Regions from separate parts of the Bacillus sp. JJ664 genome, predicted to be linked through region 1. Evidence: riboswitches for the same ligand, from Rfam matches in the RefSeq annotation. Region 1 holds a riboswitch; each other region holds the start of a gene.
What was found. A riboswitch is a leader RNA that binds a small molecule or an ion and turns the genes downstream of it on or off. The one in region 1 is predicted to bind S-adenosylmethionine.

Region 2: another riboswitch for S-adenosylmethionine. It lies ahead of V7056_RS18755 (LLM class flavin-dependent oxidoreductase); the one in region 1 lies ahead of V7056_RS04480 (bifunctional homocysteine S-methyltransferase/methylenetetrahydrofolate reductase).
Region 3: another riboswitch for S-adenosylmethionine. It lies ahead of V7056_RS01940 (methionine ABC transporter ATP-binding protein); the one in region 1 lies ahead of V7056_RS04480 (bifunctional homocysteine S-methyltransferase/methylenetetrahydrofolate reductase).
Region 4: another riboswitch for S-adenosylmethionine. It lies ahead of metK (methionine adenosyltransferase); the one in region 1 lies ahead of V7056_RS04480 (bifunctional homocysteine S-methyltransferase/methylenetetrahydrofolate reductase).

Annotation. Positions count from the first base shown of each region.
Region 1 covers NZ_JBALMS010000027.1:11,538-15,653, reverse strand. The annotation lists gene metH (methionine synthase) at 1-722, opposite strand, end outside; gene V7056_RS04480 (bifunctional homocysteine S-methyltransferase/methylenetetrahydrofolate reductase) at 719-2,545, opposite strand; SAM riboswitch class I at 2,622-2,725, opposite strand; gene shc (squalene--hopene cyclase) at 2,851-4,116, opposite strand, start outside.
Region 2 covers NZ_JBALMS010000156.1:3,844-7,959, reverse strand. The annotation lists gene V7056_RS18765 (flotillin family protein) at 1-47, shown strand, start outside; gene V7056_RS18760 (hypothetical protein) at 178-1,086, shown strand; SAM riboswitch class I at 1,299-1,401, shown strand; gene V7056_RS18755 (LLM class flavin-dependent oxidoreductase) at 1,508-2,557, shown strand; gene V7056_RS18750 (ATP-grasp domain-containing protein) at 2,573-3,526, shown strand; gene V7056_RS18745 (DinB family protein) at 3,635-4,093, shown strand.
Region 3 covers NZ_JBALMS010000011.1:33,969-38,084, reverse strand. The annotation lists gene gcvH (glycine cleavage system protein GcvH) at 1-96, shown strand, start outside; gene V7056_RS01955 (ribonuclease M5) at 309-659, shown strand; gene V7056_RS01950 (thioredoxin family protein) at 673-996, shown strand; gene V7056_RS01945 (hypothetical protein) at 1,456-1,818, shown strand; SAM riboswitch class I at 1,882-1,992, shown strand; gene V7056_RS01940 (methionine ABC transporter ATP-binding protein) at 2,129-3,142, shown strand; gene V7056_RS01935 (methionine ABC transporter permease) at 3,144-3,812, shown strand; gene V7056_RS01930 (MetQ/NlpA family ABC transporter substrate-binding protein) at 3,837-4,116, shown strand, end outside.
Region 4 covers NZ_JBALMS010000050.1:28,043-32,158, forward strand. The annotation lists gene V7056_RS08950 (hypothetical protein) at 228-350, shown strand; gene pckA (phosphoenolpyruvate carboxykinase (ATP)) at 411-1,997, opposite strand; SAM riboswitch class I at 2,319-2,431, shown strand; gene metK (methionine adenosyltransferase) at 2,640-3,836, shown strand; gene V7056_RS08965 (hypothetical protein) at 3,882-4,116, opposite strand, start outside.

The DNA.
Region 1 (4,116 bases):
TCAGACAGCTCGGATAATGACCTCACATGGTCTCGCATAAATTCAGGACCTGTTGCACAGTTTAAGCCAATAGAAATTGGCGAAATATGCTCGATTGCTAAATAAAATGCATCGATTGTTTGACCAGCAAGTGTAGTACCCATCGGTTCGATTGTGCCTGAAATCATCACTGGAATTGTTTTGTTTAACTCTTTAAACGCATTACTAATTCCGATACACGCGGCTTTAACATTTCTCATATCCTGACATGTTTCAACTAATAATAAGTCGACACCACCATTTAACAGTCCAATAGCCTGACGGAAATATGCAGTAATTAATTCCTCAAACGTTACACCACCAGTGACACTAATCGCTTTTGTAGTTGGCCCCATTGCTCCAGCTACAAATACATCTTTTCCGGAAGAATTTACTGCGGCTTTCGCAATTTTTGCTGCTTTTTCATTTAATTCGATATCTAAGTGTTGTAAATTGTAATCAGATAAAACGATATTTGTAGCACCAAATGTGTTTGTTTCGATAATATCAGAACCTGCTAATATATATTCTTTATGGATTTCTTGAATGATATCTGGACGAGTGACAACTAAGTATTCATTACATCCTTCTAATTCTTCACCACCAAAATCTTCGGCTTGTAAATTTCGTTGTTGAATCATCGTTCCCATTGCTCCATCTAGGAGTAGAATGCGTTCGTTTAATGCTGCCTCTAATGCTTTCATAATTGAATCTCCTCTTTTTTACGAGTTTTAGTGTATTGGATTAATTCTTCAGTAATTTCATATTTTAAGAATGGAGTAATCAAGTAGATTCCATTAAATTTATCAATTGCATAATCTACAAGTTCTTTTGCAATGTTTTTACCTTCTTCAATTGCTAATGTAGGATCATTGATGTCAATTCGATTTCTAACTTCATCTGTTAAGGTAATTCCCGGTACTTCATAATGAATAAAATCTGCATTCTTTTTACTAATTAATGGCATGATGCCAATAAATATTGGTTGATTGATATGTTTTGTAGATTCATACAAACGATCGATTGTTTCTAAATCATAAACAGGCTGAGTTAAAAAGTAATCTGCACCTGCTTCAACCTTCTTTTCTAGTCTTTTAATAGCTGCATCCATTTTTCTTACATTTGGATTAAATGCAGCAGCGACTGAAAATCTTGTTCCGTTTCCTAAGCTTTTTCCAGAATACAATCTACCTTCATTCATTTCTTTGATCATGCGAATAAGTTCAAACGAAGCAACATCATATACCGATGTAGCACCTGGGAAGTCTCCTACTCTTGCCGGGTCACCAGTAATTGCTAATACTTCATTTAAACCTAAAGTCGATAACCCCATTAAATGTGATTGAAGACCAATCATATTTCGATCTCGGCAAGTTAAATGAGTTAGTACTGGAATATTTAAACGTTGTAACATGGACGCAATGGCTACATTAGAAATCCTTGGTGAAGCTAACGGGTTATCTGCTAATGTAATCGCATCTGCTCCTGCATTATTTAAAGCCTTTGCCCCTTCAAAAAATCGTCTAGTTTGTAACGTTTTTGGTGGATCTAGCTCAGCGATGATAGTAGTTCTCTGTTTTGCTTTTTCAGCTAGCGTTTCATTTTTTTGTTCAGGTTGCTTTGGTATTTTAATTGTAATCGTTCGATTGTTGACTACTTTTTTTGTGACAGGCTTTAAATTATCTATTTTATTGCGTAATGCGGCAATGTGTGCGGGTGTTGTACCACAACAACCACCAATCAAACGAACGCCTTGTTCAATAAAAGGTTTTGCCATATCTTCAAAATATTCTGGATTTGATTTATATACGTATTTCCCTTCTTCATACAAAGGAAGACCTGAGTTTGGAAAAGCCGATAAAAATCCTTTTTTCGGTAAAGCAACCGTATTTAATGATTCAATCATATGCAGTGGACCTAAATGACAATTGATTCCGACTACATCCGCTCCTAAATCTACTAATTTCGGGAGAATTCTTTCTATATATTGGCCACTTTGCATAACACCGATTTCTTGTAATGTCACTTGGGCAATGATTGGAATGTCCGTGCGTTCTCTAAGTAAGGTAACAGCATCATATAATTCATGTTCATCATAAAAGGTCTCAAGCATGATGCCATCTACACCTTCTTCAAGTAAGGCAGATGCTTGTTCTAACAACATGATTTCTCTTTCTAACGGTGTTGCAAAAGTTGACCCGATGTATTTCATACCACCAATTCCACCTAGAATTAGTGCTCTTCCTTTAGATGCTTCTCTGGCATTTCTGACAGCCATTTGATTGATTTGTTTAACTAATTTTTCCAATCCATGCTGTCTTAGTTTCCCAGCATTTGCTCCATATGAATTTGTTTGAATGACCTCTGCACCAGCATTAATATATTGTTCATGAATATGGATAATTCGATCTCGTTCAGTAATGTTTAGTTCTTCAAAACAACTATGTAATCCACCAGAATATAACAGAGTCCCCATAGCTCCATCACCTAATACAATTCCGTTACTTAATTTTTCCAACAGTCCCACTCGATCACTTCCCTTACATACAAAAATAAAAACGCCATTCTTTCTAAATGAAAGAATGACGTTATCTACAATCCACGCCTTATCTCTCATGTTAAAAACATGCTGGATTTAGCACTTTTTAGCTAAAGCTAAAGTTGCCGGGTTTCAAAGGGCCAGTCCCTCCACCACTCTCGATAAGGAATATTCAGTTATTTTTAATATGACTAGTTTACTATACTTAACCAATTAAAGAAACATATTTTATGAAAATTTGAAAAATGGACACAATTTACTATTTTTCGATTTATCTAGTTTACATAATAATATTATTTGTAATAATAATGTGCCAATGCAAGTAGAGGATATATATGTTGATAACTATGGTAATGAATATCAAAACCACCTGGTAAGCCTAGACCTGTTGGATAGTTTAGTTCTTTTGCGGTTTTATTTTTTTGTGACAGTAAATATTGAATACCTCTTTTAATCACATCATTATCTTTATCTAAAATCGTTAATAATGCATCAACTGCCCATGCCGTTTGACTAGGTGTACTATATTTTAACGGTACATAACATTTTTTTATAGCTGAAAAACCTGACTCTCCCCATCCTCCATCATCATTTTGCACACTTAAGAGCCATTTAGTTGCCTTTTGAAGTGCTTCATGATTTTTGGAAACGCCAATTGATCTTAAACCAGTAATAGCCGCCCAAGTTCCATAAATATAGCAAATTCCCCATCTACCATACCAGCTACCATTTTTTTCTTGATTATTTAAAATCCACTTTATCGTCTTTTTAACCTGTTCATCTTCTGGCTCAACTGTTGTATAGTTCCCAATAAATTCTAAAACACGACCCGTCAAATCTGCGGTCGATGGATCAATGATGGCATCCTTGGCATTTTCTATTGGCAAATATGTTAACCATTTATTTGTTACATTTTTTTCAAATGCGCCCCATCCACCATCATGATTTTGCAAGCCTAATAAAAACTGAATCCCTTTTTGCCATTTTTCAAGTTGTGTTGGGTCTAACATAGCACTTCTTGTTAATGCTCTTAGTGCTGCACTTGTATCATCATTATCTGGAATAAATGAATTAACTTCCGAAAATCCCCAACCCCCAGGGCTGATTTTTTTTGCATGCTTCGACCAATCACCTTTTAAGACTTGCTGTTTTTTATTTAAGTAATCAACGGACTTTTTAATTGATGTATCTGTCGTGGGAACACCTGCTTCTTGTAATGCATAGGAAAGTAGCGCTGTATCCCAAACCTGTGAGGGAGAATTTTGAATATGAATACCATCTTCTGTTTCAAATGAATATGAGATTAAACCACTTAATGCTTGTTGGATTTCAATTGAACTAATTTTGTATCCAAGTGCTAATAATGCATAAATTAGATAAAATGTTGAACTAGCGTAGCTATAAAATGTACCGTTTGTTTCGATTCTTTCTAATATAAATTTTTCTGCTTTCTCATATCCTTTATCATGAAAATATAGCGGATATGAGGCAAGCTTCTTACCCTCTTCTACTAAAAAATGAAAAAATGTATCTCTCTCATCATCAAACCACTCTATCTC
Region 2 (4,116 bases), on a different contig from region 1:
AAACTTTAGAAAATATTAACTCTAATAGTACGAATTCAATCGAATAATGACTATTAAAAGATTTTCGTAGAGTAGCCAATAGCTACTCTTTTTTTAACTGTTATATAAAGTCTAGGCTTGAGTCACTAACTTACTCATTGCAATAAATATAGCTTATTTATTTAGATGGAGGTTAAAATGGCATTTATTTTTTATTTAGTTATATTTCTTGGGATTTTCTTATTTTTAGTTTGGAAAAAGAAAAAGTTCGATACAGAATCTTATTTCCATTTAAAAATAATTGGATACTTTGTGTTAGGATCATTTTCCATAAGTTTCAATCAACTCACAATACCAATTGGATTTTTAGGATTTCTGTTTTTTTTTAGACCAAAGTTAAATGCACATGCCAAACGAATGTCTACTTACTTGGGTGTTATTGCATTAATACTTAACCATTGGATTTTACCATATTCCATTAATAAATGGGAAAGTCGACCAATTATCATCGAACATAAACTTGCTTCAGTGTATACAATTAACCTTCAAGATGAATATAAATTGATTAAGAAAGAACTAAAATTAAAAAATACTAGTTTGATGCTAGAAGATTACGAAGTGAACTATGTGAAGAATGGTAGAATAACAGACTTAAGATGGCAACTAATAGAACAAAATGGAAATGGCTTTAATCTCTATCATATTCAATATGATTCTAGAAAGAATAGGTATCAAGTTATTAAGAGTCCACTAGATACATGGCTCCAATACTCCCGCTTAGTTGATGCTGACCGTTTCTTTGAAATTCTTAATGTACTTAATATTAAAGACACTACTCATTCTAAGGGCGAGTTTTCATCCTATGTTATAAAAACTTTAGGGGAACGAGTTCGTTATGAAGTGAAAAATCAAGATCTGTATATTGTATCGAATGAAAAAATACAACTATTAGATGATGAACAACTACCAGTTGAAGGCTTTTATATTTCAACTTTTGCAATGAAGAAAACAAGTGAAGAAAGAGATAAACAAGGAAATATCACCGGAGAAAGTTTTGAAGGTACCGAAATATCTGATTATCTATTTGATGTAAATATTATTGAATAATAAGATTATAGTAAAAACTTACTATCTCAATTGGAGAATAGATACGATGAGATTATTTTAATCAACTTATATTTTAGTCGAATTAGCTTAAGGACTATTCTATCATCTATCAGTTATAAAATGTAGGATAAATTCAGAACTAATTAATTGACAATTTAATAAATTTTAACTATTATCACTTTATTAATAATAAAGTTGAATGTACATTTATCTTCTTATCTAGAGAGGTGGAGGGACTGGCCCTTTGAAGCCTCGGCAGCAGGTTCTTATGAATACTGTGCCAATTCCAACAAGCACATGCTTGAAAGATGAGAAGAGGGTTTTTAAACTCTCTTCTTTCGAGGAGAGTTTTTTTTGTATATAATACCAACTTATTAGATAGGTAAACTTGGTGATATAAATTGCAAGGGAGAGAATCTAGATGAAATATGGTTTTTGGTTACCGATTTTTGGAGGTTGGTTACGAAATGTAGATGACGAAAATATGCCGCCAACTTTTGAATATGCAAAAAATGTGATTCAATCAGCTGAAAAATGGGGTTATTCAACTACTTTAATAGCTGAATTATATTTAAATGATATCAAGGGACCAGAACATGATTCTCTAGAAGCTTGGTCTACCGCAGCCGCTCTAGCAGCAGTGACAGAAAAAATAGAAATTATGACGGCGATTCGCCCTGGGTTTCATAATCCTGCTGTTGCAGCAAAAATGGCAGCTAATATTGATCAAATCAGTAACGGGAGATTTACGTTAAACGTTGTTTCTGCTTGGTGGGCGGACGAAGCGCGTCAATATGGCGGTATTTTTACAGAACATGATGAACGTTATGCTCGTACCGAGGAGTTTATTGATGTACTAAAAGGTTTATGGACAGAAGAAACCTTCAATTATGCAGGCCAATTTTACGACTTGAAAAACACGAAGCTTGCACCGAAGCCTGTTCAAAGACCTAACCCGATTCTATATGCAGGTGGTGAAAGTGAAAAAGGCAAGCAAACCATTGCAGAAAAATGCGATGCATATGTAATGCATGGTGGAACTGTTGAAGAGATTGAAAGAAAAATATCAGGTATGAAAGCTCGTCGTGAACAAACTGACAATTCACCATTCAGTTCTTTTGGAATGGCTGCCTATGTTATTTGCCGTGATACAGAAGAAGAGGCACAAACTGAGCTTGAAAAAATCACAAATGTGAAGGATTCAAGCGGATATGCTGGATTTAAAGACTTCACTAAAAAGTCACAATTAGAGCAACAAATCCAATTACAGGATTACTCGGTGTCTAATAGAGGTTTACGATCAAATTTAGTAGGGACTCCAGAGCAAATTGCAAATCGAATTTTACAATATGAAGAAACTGGCTTAGACTTATTATTATTACAATTTTCTCCTCAACTTGAGGAAATGGAACGATTTTCAAAAAAAGTTATGCCATTAGTTGAACAAAAACGTAGTTTAATAAAGAGCTAGAAAGGGGTAGTAAAAATGAGTAAAGTATATGTAATTCATGAAAATAGTGAATGGACAGTCCATTTAACAAATAGATTGGAGGAACTTGGTGTTCCTTATGAAGAATGGCATTTAGACGAAGGTACGTTAGATTTATCAACGGAACCACCAGAAGGGATCTTTTATAGCAGAATGAGTGCTTCTTCTCACACACGTGATCACCGTTTTGCGGCTGAATTTACTGCGCAAGTATTAGCTTGGCTTGAAGCACACGGTCGTAAGGTATTAAATGGAACGAATGCACTAAAACTTGAGGTTAGTAAGGTTTTACAATATTTAGAATTAAACAAGTATGGTGTTAAGACGCCAAAAACAATTGCAGCGGTTGGAAAGCAAAACATTTTAAAGGCAGCAGAGAGCTTCGCAGGACAATCATTTATTACGAAGCATAATCGTGCAGGTAAAGGTTTAGGTGTTCAATTATTCCATAGTATTGAAGCTTTAAAAGCTTATGTGGAAGGTCCTACTTTCGAAGAACCAGTCGATGGCATTACCCTTATCCAAGAATACATATTGTCTCCTGAAAGCTATATCACTCGTTGTGAGTTTGTCGGAGGAAACTTTGTATATGCTGTTAAGGTTGATACTTCGGAAGGTTTTGAACTTTGCCCAGCGGACGTATGCCAAATTGGCGATCTATTCTGCCCGGTTGGAGAAGAAGTAGAAGAGAAACCTAAGTTCCAAATTGTTGAAGGATTTGAAGATGAAATTTTAAACAAATATAAAGATGTTCTAGTTAATAATAATATTCAAGTTGCTGGAATCGAATTTATCAGAAATGCTGAAGGTACAATATTTACTTACGATATCAATACAAACACGAACTATAATTCTGATGCAGAAGCAAAAGCCGGTAAATATGGCATGCTTGAATTAGCCTCGTTTTTAAAGAAAACATTAGAGGAAAACTACACGACAACAAAGGCTTAATTTGAAGTAAAATCAAAAACATATTAAAATCTATTTTAAGAAGGAATTTCACTTTTGAAATTCCTTTTTTAATACACATTTATCGCAAGTAAAAACAGGGGGACAATAATGAATGATTCTTATGTTTTTAAACTATTAAATAAAAAATATAATAAATTGTTTGATTTGATTAAGAAGTGTCCTGAAAATAAGAGAGCTATTGTGTCTGAAGGCTTTAAAAATAGTATTCATTGGCAACTTGGTCATATTCTTTTTACTACGGAAAACCATGTACTTCGACTTTCCGAGCAAAAAACGGTTCTACCAGAAAGCTACCAAACATTTTTTGCGTACGGTACAAAACCTCTTGATTGGAAAGAAGAACCGCCTACATGGGAGTTATTAATTGAACAGTTGAGCGAACAGCTTGATTATATTAGCGAAGCTTTGGATGGTAAACTTGATACTGTTGTTAAAGAGAATTTTCTAGAAGCAAATACGATTGAAGATCTACTCATTTATAACGTATCTCATGTATCTGAACATCTTGGGGTCATATTTAGCATGATAAAAGTTATAAATAAATAAAAAGCAAGAGTAGTGAACTCTTG
Region 3 (4,116 bases), on a different contig from region 1:
AAAGCTTGGATGGTAGTTGTTGAAGCTTCTAACACTTCTGAATATGAAGAGTTAATGTCTGCTGAAAAATACGAAGAAATGATCAATCAAGATTAATTATCTATTAAAAGCGTCCAATTATGGGCGCTTTTCTTAATTTATGTGTATACTGATAAATACAAAATACTTTTTTTATGTTATTTATGTCTTGGTTTTGGGTTAGTTTAATTTCCTTTCATGAAAAAAAGGAAACAACAAACGAAAATAGAATATACTATATAAATGAAATAAGCTTTAGAGTCCTTTACAATAGGTGATGCCCAGTGAATATTGAAGATCAAAGAAAAGTAATCATTGTCGAAGGTACTACTGATAAAAGAAAAATACAATCTATCATTAAAGAACCTGTAGATATCATTTGTACAAATGGAACTGTAGGAACAACTAAATTAGATGAACTAGCCGAAATGTTAGATTTTAGAGAAATCTATGTGCTAGTTGATGCTGATGAGGCTGGAGAAAAACTGAGAAGATTGTTAAAAAGAGAATTTCCACAAGCGGAGCATTTGTATATAGACAGAAGCTATCGTGAAGTTGCAACAGCCCCAAGTCAACATTTAGCAAGTGTATTATTAGGAGCGGATATTTCCGTTTTTACAGACTATTTAAGAACAATTTAAGAGGATTAATGATATGTACCAGTGGACAAAGAATGAATTAATGCAACGTATAGAATCAAAAGAAACAACAATTTTATATATATATACCGCTATGTGTGGTACTTGCCAAGTAGCATCTAAAATGTTAGAAATCGTAAATGAAATACTGCCTAACTTACCATTATCAAAGCAAAATATTAATGATCTAACACAAGAAGCTCAAGCTTGGAAAATTGAAAGTGTACCTTGTCTACTCATCTTCGACAAAGGAGAAATCAAACAAAAAATATACGCTTTCCAATCTGTTCCGTACTTACATGACTTATTAAAAAAACATAATCTATATATTAAACGATGAATATTAAGAGATCGAGAAGTCCTCTTGATAATAAAAAATGACGACTAATTTACAAGTGATTAGTTGTCATTTTTTATTTTTTTAAAGCTTTTTTTAAAGAATTTTGCTTGTTGAGTATTAAAAAGACAGAAGTTGATTACAACGGAAGGTGCTCGACTCTCCTGTAGGGAACGCGGGAAAGCTGAGACCCCGGAGGACTAGCCGAGGAGGCTCAGCTCTCGCCCCTCGGAAAGCGAGCAACCTGGAGTTGTAATCAACTAACGCATTCTCAAGTACGAAAAAATGTTTCAACAATGACTATATTTTATTACCCAACTTCTGACATATTTCTTGGGAAATAAGGTGAAAGTTGTAGAATGACATGTGTTTATCCATGGTAATTGTCGAGCGAAAAGTAAAGAACATTACATCTATCTATGAGAAAATAGTTTTAAAGAATTCGGGAGAGGTGTAAACGATATGGAAATTAAGGAGTGGGTTGGACAAGCTAGAAATTTATTTATTAATAAGGAATATTTACAAATAATTTTACCGATTGAAGATCGAATTATCGAATTAAATTGTCTTAATGAGAAATCATATATCAAATTTAGCAAGAAAGCTCCATTTATTGAAATATTAGATCGAGCTATTCCACAATTAAGAATTAATTTAACGAAAGATGGTTGGAAATCGTTAAATTTAGGAAGGGAACGCTTAGGTCTATTATTAAAGTTAAATGACGCTTCTTACGAGGGGAATTATCGATTATTATTACTCATTGAAACAATTTTTCAATATACGAGTGTGGAGAATGAGAAAAAACTTTTAGAAAATTGTTGACAACTTATGTCTAAGTTTGTAGAATGAAAATTACATTAAACAACCGAATATTTGATACGTTAACTCTTATCGAGAGAGGTGGAGGGACTGAGCCCTGTGAAACCCAGCAACCGTCAATGCTTGTCATTGAAATGGTGCTAATTCCTGCAAAGCAATTGCTTTGAGAGATGAGAGAAAGGCTTACTTTTTATGTTAAACCTTTCTACTCATGCGAGTAGAAAGGTTTTTTTGTTTTTTAAGACTAAAAAAGTATGCTCTTACAAAAAATTGAAAAGAGGGTTGTTAGAATGTTTGAGAGGAGAAATCATGAATGATTCAAATAAATAATGTAAGTAAGATATATAGGAGTAAGAAAGGCACTGTAACCGCGGTAAAGGATGTTTCATTAACAATTGAAGCAGGTGAAATCTTTGGCATGATCGGATATAGCGGTGCTGGGAAAAGTACGTTATTACGAATGCTAAACGGACTTGAAATTCCAACAGATGGTGACGTAATCGTTAATGGGAAATCAATAACAAAGTGTTCATCAGCAGAACTTCGAAAATCAAGACAAAAAATCGGGATGATATTCCAACACTTTAACTTATTATGGTCTAGAACAGTTTTAGACAATATACTTTTCCCGCTTGAAATTGCAAATGTTTCAAAAAAGGAACGTGTTGAGCGTGCGAAGGAATTAATCAAGCTTGTTGGGCTTGAGGGAAGAGAAAATGCTTATCCTTCAGAACTAAGTGGTGGTCAAAAACAGCGCGTTGGTATTGCAAGAGCATTAGCAAATAATCCAGATGTTTTATTATGTGATGAAGCTACTTCTGCATTAGATCCGGAAACAACTGACTCAATACTTTCACTACTAACAAGTATTAATAAACAACTAGGTATTACGATCGTTATGATTACACATGAAATGCATGTTATTCAAAAAGTTTGTCAGCGAGTAGCTGTAATGGAAAATGGAAAAGTAGTTGAAGAAGGACATGTAGTTGATGTATTCACTCATCCACAACAAGAAATTACAAAAAAATTTGTAAAGCAAATTAGAGGAACTGATGAGGAATTTAATCAACAAGTAATTATAGAAACCAATGGGAATGATACAACTTATAGGCTTACATTTAAAAATGGACAAGCTAATCAACCCCATATATCTGAAGTAGTAAAGCACTTTGATATTGAAATCAATATTTTGCAAGGAAAAATTGTTCAAACCGCTGAAGGGTCATACGGAACACTAACTATTCAACTTGTAGGAGATTTAAATAACATCAAAGAGGCAATTTCTTACTTAGAATCAAAGCAAGTTGAAGTGGAGGTAGCGTAATATGACACAACTTTTTCCGAATGTTGATTGGGAAACAATGATCTTAGCAACACAAGAAACATTATTTATGACAGTAATAGCAGCTTTAGCTACTTTTATTTTAGGGTTAATTATTGGTTTGCTATTATTCTTAACAAGTAAAGACCAGCTGCTAGAAAATAAATTGGTTAACATGATTTTAGCTGGATTTGTAAATATATTCAGATCAATACCGTTCATTATTTTAATCATTTTATTAATTCCGTTTACAATGTTTATTCTTGGTTCAATGCTTGGTGCGAAAGCTGCATTACCTGCTCTAATTATCGGAGCTGCACCATTTTATGCAAGAATGGTTGAAATCGGATTACGTGAAATTGATAAAGGTGTAATTGAAGCAGCAAGAGCAATGGGAGCAAGCACTTTAACAATTATTTTAAAAGTTCTTATTCCAGAAGCGTTACCTGCTATTATCTCAGGCTTAACTGTTACAACAATTGCAATAGTTGGTTATACAGCAATGGCAGGTGTTGTAGGTGGCGGAGGACTTGGTAACTTAGCATTTATGGAAGGCTACCAAAGGTCAAATAATGAAGTAACGTTAGTGGCAACAGTCATCATCTTAATCATTGTATTTATACTTCAATTTATTGGAGATTTAATAACAACAAAAATAGATAAAAGAGCTTAATTCAAATTAGGGAGGAAAAAGAACATGAATTTCAAAAAGATTACAGGTTTATTTGGAGCAGGCGTATTAGCTTTATCGTTAGCTGCATGTGGTAATGGGGAATACAAAGCTGATGGAAAAGGAAATAAAGAATTAGTAGTAGGTGCTTCAAACGTACCTCACGCGGTAATTTTAGAAGAAGCAAAACCTTTACTGAAAAAAGAAGGTATTGATTTAAAAATCGTAAAGTTCCAAGATTATGTTTTACCGAATAAAGCTTTAGAATCAAAAGAATTAGATGCAAACTATTTCCAACACATTCCTT
Region 4 (4,116 bases), on a different contig from region 1:
AATACCAGGATATGATTCAGACTGATTGAAAACGCATGTCTTTCTAGGCTAGAAGTTACCATAGATGTTAATGTTCGCCGCCAACTTCTTGGAACCGTGCATTTAGATTGAAGTTTCCCTTATTAATCTCTTAATGAGAATGTAACTTTAAGAAATTAAATGCAATGTAAGGTGCTCGACCCCTATGGGAAATGCGGGAGGTGAGACCACACGGGAGGCCACAGGATGTGGGTCATGCATGCGTTACGACAGGACGTCGTGGTTTTAGCATGCCTTCCTTTTTCGAAGAGGCTCCGTTCACGCTCTATGGAAAGCGAGCTCCTGGAGCGGAATTCAAAACTCTTCTTTAACGAATGAATTTTATAGGCACAAAAAAAGGTCTTCGATTAGAAGACCTTTCAATGTTAAAATTATTTGATAGGACCACCAAGCTCAGCAAGTTGAGCATCAAAGCCTTCGAATTTTTTAAAGTTTTCTTTGAACTTATTCACTAATTCAAGCGCTTTAATTTCATATGCTGACTTGTCTTCCCAAGTTGTTGATGGAACTAATACTTGATCAGGCACTCCTGGAACGTGTTGAGGAATTGCAAGACCGAAAAATTCATCTTGGGTAGTTTCAACGTAATTTAAATCTCCTTCAAGTGCAGCGTGTACCATTGCTCTTGTATATGAAAGATTCATACGTTTACCTACTCCATATTCTCCACCAGTCCAGCCAGTGTTTACTAAGAATACATTTACTTTATGTTTTTCAATTTTTTCACCAAGCATTTTTGCGTATTCTACAGCTGGAAGCGGTAAGAATGGTGAACCGAAACAAGTTGAGAACGTTACTTGAGGTGATGTAACCCCGCGCTCAGTACCAGCTAATTTACTAGTAAATCCACTTAAGAAGTGGTACATTGCTTGTTCTTTCGTTAATTTACTGATTGGAGGTAATACTCCGAAAGCATCAGCAGTTAAAAAGATAATTGTATGTGGGTGTCCAGCAACACTTGGCTCAACAATATTTTGAATTGCTTGCATTGGGTATGCTGCACGTGTATTTTCTGTTAATGATGTATCGTCGTAATCTGCTAAACGACCGTCAGGATTGACAACTACGTTTTCTAATACTGTGCCAAATTTAATAGCAGAGAAAATTTGAGGCTCTTTTTCAAATGTTAAATTAATACATTTTGCATAGCAGCCACCTTCGATATTGAAAACACCATTGTCTGACCAACCATGCTCATCATCACCGATTAATTTACGGTCTGCGTCAGCTGATAATGTTGTTTTACCTGTACCAGAAAGACCGAAGAATAATGCTACATCACCTTCATTACCAACATTTGCTGAGCAATGCATAGGTAATACATTGTTCTGTGGTAATAGGAAATTCATAATTGAGAAAATTGATTTTTTCATTTCTCCTGCATATTCAGTACCACCGATTAGAATAATACGTTTTTCAAACGAAATAATAACGAATGCTTCTGAGTTCGTACCATCTACAACTGGATCAGCTTTAAAAGTTGGAGCAGAAACAATTGTAAATTCTGATTGGTGTGTAAGTAATTCTTCTTCAGTAGGGCGGATGAATAACTGATGAGCAAATAAATTATGCCATGCAAATTCATTAATAACTTGGATTGGTAAACGATATCCAGTGTCAGCTCCAGCAAATCCTTTAAATTGGAATAATTCGTTTCTATCTTTTAAGTAAGTAAGTACTTTACTATATAATTTTTCAAACACATCTGAAGAGATTGGTTGATTTACTGCTCCCCAATCAATTAAGTTTTCAACAGATGCTTCATTTACTATAAATTTATCTTTTGGTGAACGGCCAGTATATTTTCCCGTTGATACACTAACTGCCCCCGTTGACGTTAGAATACCTTCTTGTCTTGTTAGAACTTTTTCAACTAGCTCAGAAACGCTAAGTTGGTTATACATGCGATTACTTGAAAGTAATTCATTCAATTCAATATTTACATCAACTGTCTTCATATACTAATACCATCCTTTAAATATAATTTGTCTGCCATGTAGGTATCTCGTTAATTAGTATAACACATTTATTTTAATAGTGTATACTATTAGTTGGTAAAATGTGTAACGAAATTATTAAAAATCTTAAAATGAGTAAAACGGTATACTTAAAGGAGTTAAATAGCTTGTATGAAAGATATTATTAGGTATTACCCATTTAATAGGAATGAATGTAAAGTGTGTGATGATTTTTTATTTATGGTGAAATGTGTCTAAAGTATGATGAAAATTGTTGACAAGAAAGTTTATTTTTAATATGATACTTTTCATACGGATACTCTCTTATCCCGAGTAGGTGGAGGGATACAGGCCCTACGAAGCCCAGCAACCTCACTTTAAGTGAAAGGTGCTGAACCTGATGCAAGGCAATTTATTGTCTTGGACGATAAGAGCGAAAGGCAAATAACAAAACCTTTCCTCAAGCAATATGGATAAGAGGAAGGCTTTTTTTTTGCTCAAAACTTAAATACAGATGGCAATTTCGTAATTTACACTGAGTTATCTTTATCTTAAATGGGAAACATAAGATATAGGAAAACATTTTTCTAATCTTATGTTGAGAAAAAAGAGATCCGTCAATTCAATTTAGGAGGGGACTCAATGTCACAACGTCGTTTATTTACTTCAGAATCAGTTACAGAAGGACATCCAGATAAAATCTGTGACCAAATTTCAGATTCAATTCTTGATGCAATTTTAGCTAATGATCCAAATGCTCGTGTAGCAGCGGAAACTTCAGTTACAACAGGTCTAGTACTTGTTGCAGGTGAAATCACAACTTCTACTTATGTAGATATCCCAAAAATCGTTCGCGAAACAATTCGTGAAATCGGTTATGACCGAGCAAAATACGGATTTGATGCAGATACATGTGCAGTATTAACTTCTATTGATGAGCAATCAGCTGATATAGCTTTAGGTGTAGACCAAGCATTAGAAGCACGTGAAGGAAGCATGTCAGATGAAGAAATCGAAGCAATCGGAGCTGGAGACCAAGGTTTAATGTTCGGTTTTGCTGTAAACGAAACACCTGAATTAATGCCACTTCCAATTTCTTTATCTCATAAAATCGCACGTCGTCTAACTGAAGTAAGAAAGAATGAAACAGTTTCATACTTACGTCCAGATGGTAAAACTCAAGTAACAGTTGAGTATGATGAAAACAACAAACCAGTTCGTATTGATGCAATTGTTGTATCTACACAACATGGTCCAGAAGCAACTCAAGAACAAATCGAAAATGATATTAAAGAACTTGTTATTAAACCAGTTGTACCAGCTGAGTTAATCGATGAAAATACTAAATTCTTTATCAACCCAACAGGCCGTTTCGTAATCGGTGGACCTCAAGGGGATGCAGGATTAACAGGTCGTAAAATCATCGTTGATACTTACGGTGGATATGCTCGTCACGGTGGTGGAGCATTCTCTGGTAAAGATGCAACTAAGGTTGACCGTTCTGCTGCTTATGCTGCACGTTACGTTGCGAAAAACATCGTAGCTGCTGGATTAGCTGATAAAGCTGAAGTTCAATTAGCATACGCAATTGGTGTTGCGAAACCAGTATCTATTGCAATTGATACTTTTGGTACAGGTAAAGTTTCAGAAGAAAAACTTGTGGAAGTTATTCGCAATAACTTTGACTTACGTCCAGCAGGAATTATCAAAATGCTTGACCTACGTCGTCCAATTTACAAACAAACTGCTGCTTATGGTCACTTCGGCCGTACAGATATCGACCTTCCTTGGGAGCGTACTGATAAAGCAGAAACTTTAAAAACTGAAGCTGGTCTTTAATTAAAAAAGAGACTGTATACAGTATATGCTGTTACAGTCTCTTTTTTATTTTAAGCTTAATTCATCGATTAAATGTTTAAATGTATAATACGCTGGTTTGGGTGTATAATCATCTTTCATGAGTCCGAACTGATGAAATAAGTCATCTTTTGAACTATTGGCATCTCTTAGTCTAAAAAATTCGTAATGAGTAATGTTGAGCTGCTGATGAATATGATAGATTGTACGGATTGTCTCAATAACTTTAACCTGTTGATCATATGACCGTTCTAATTGGATA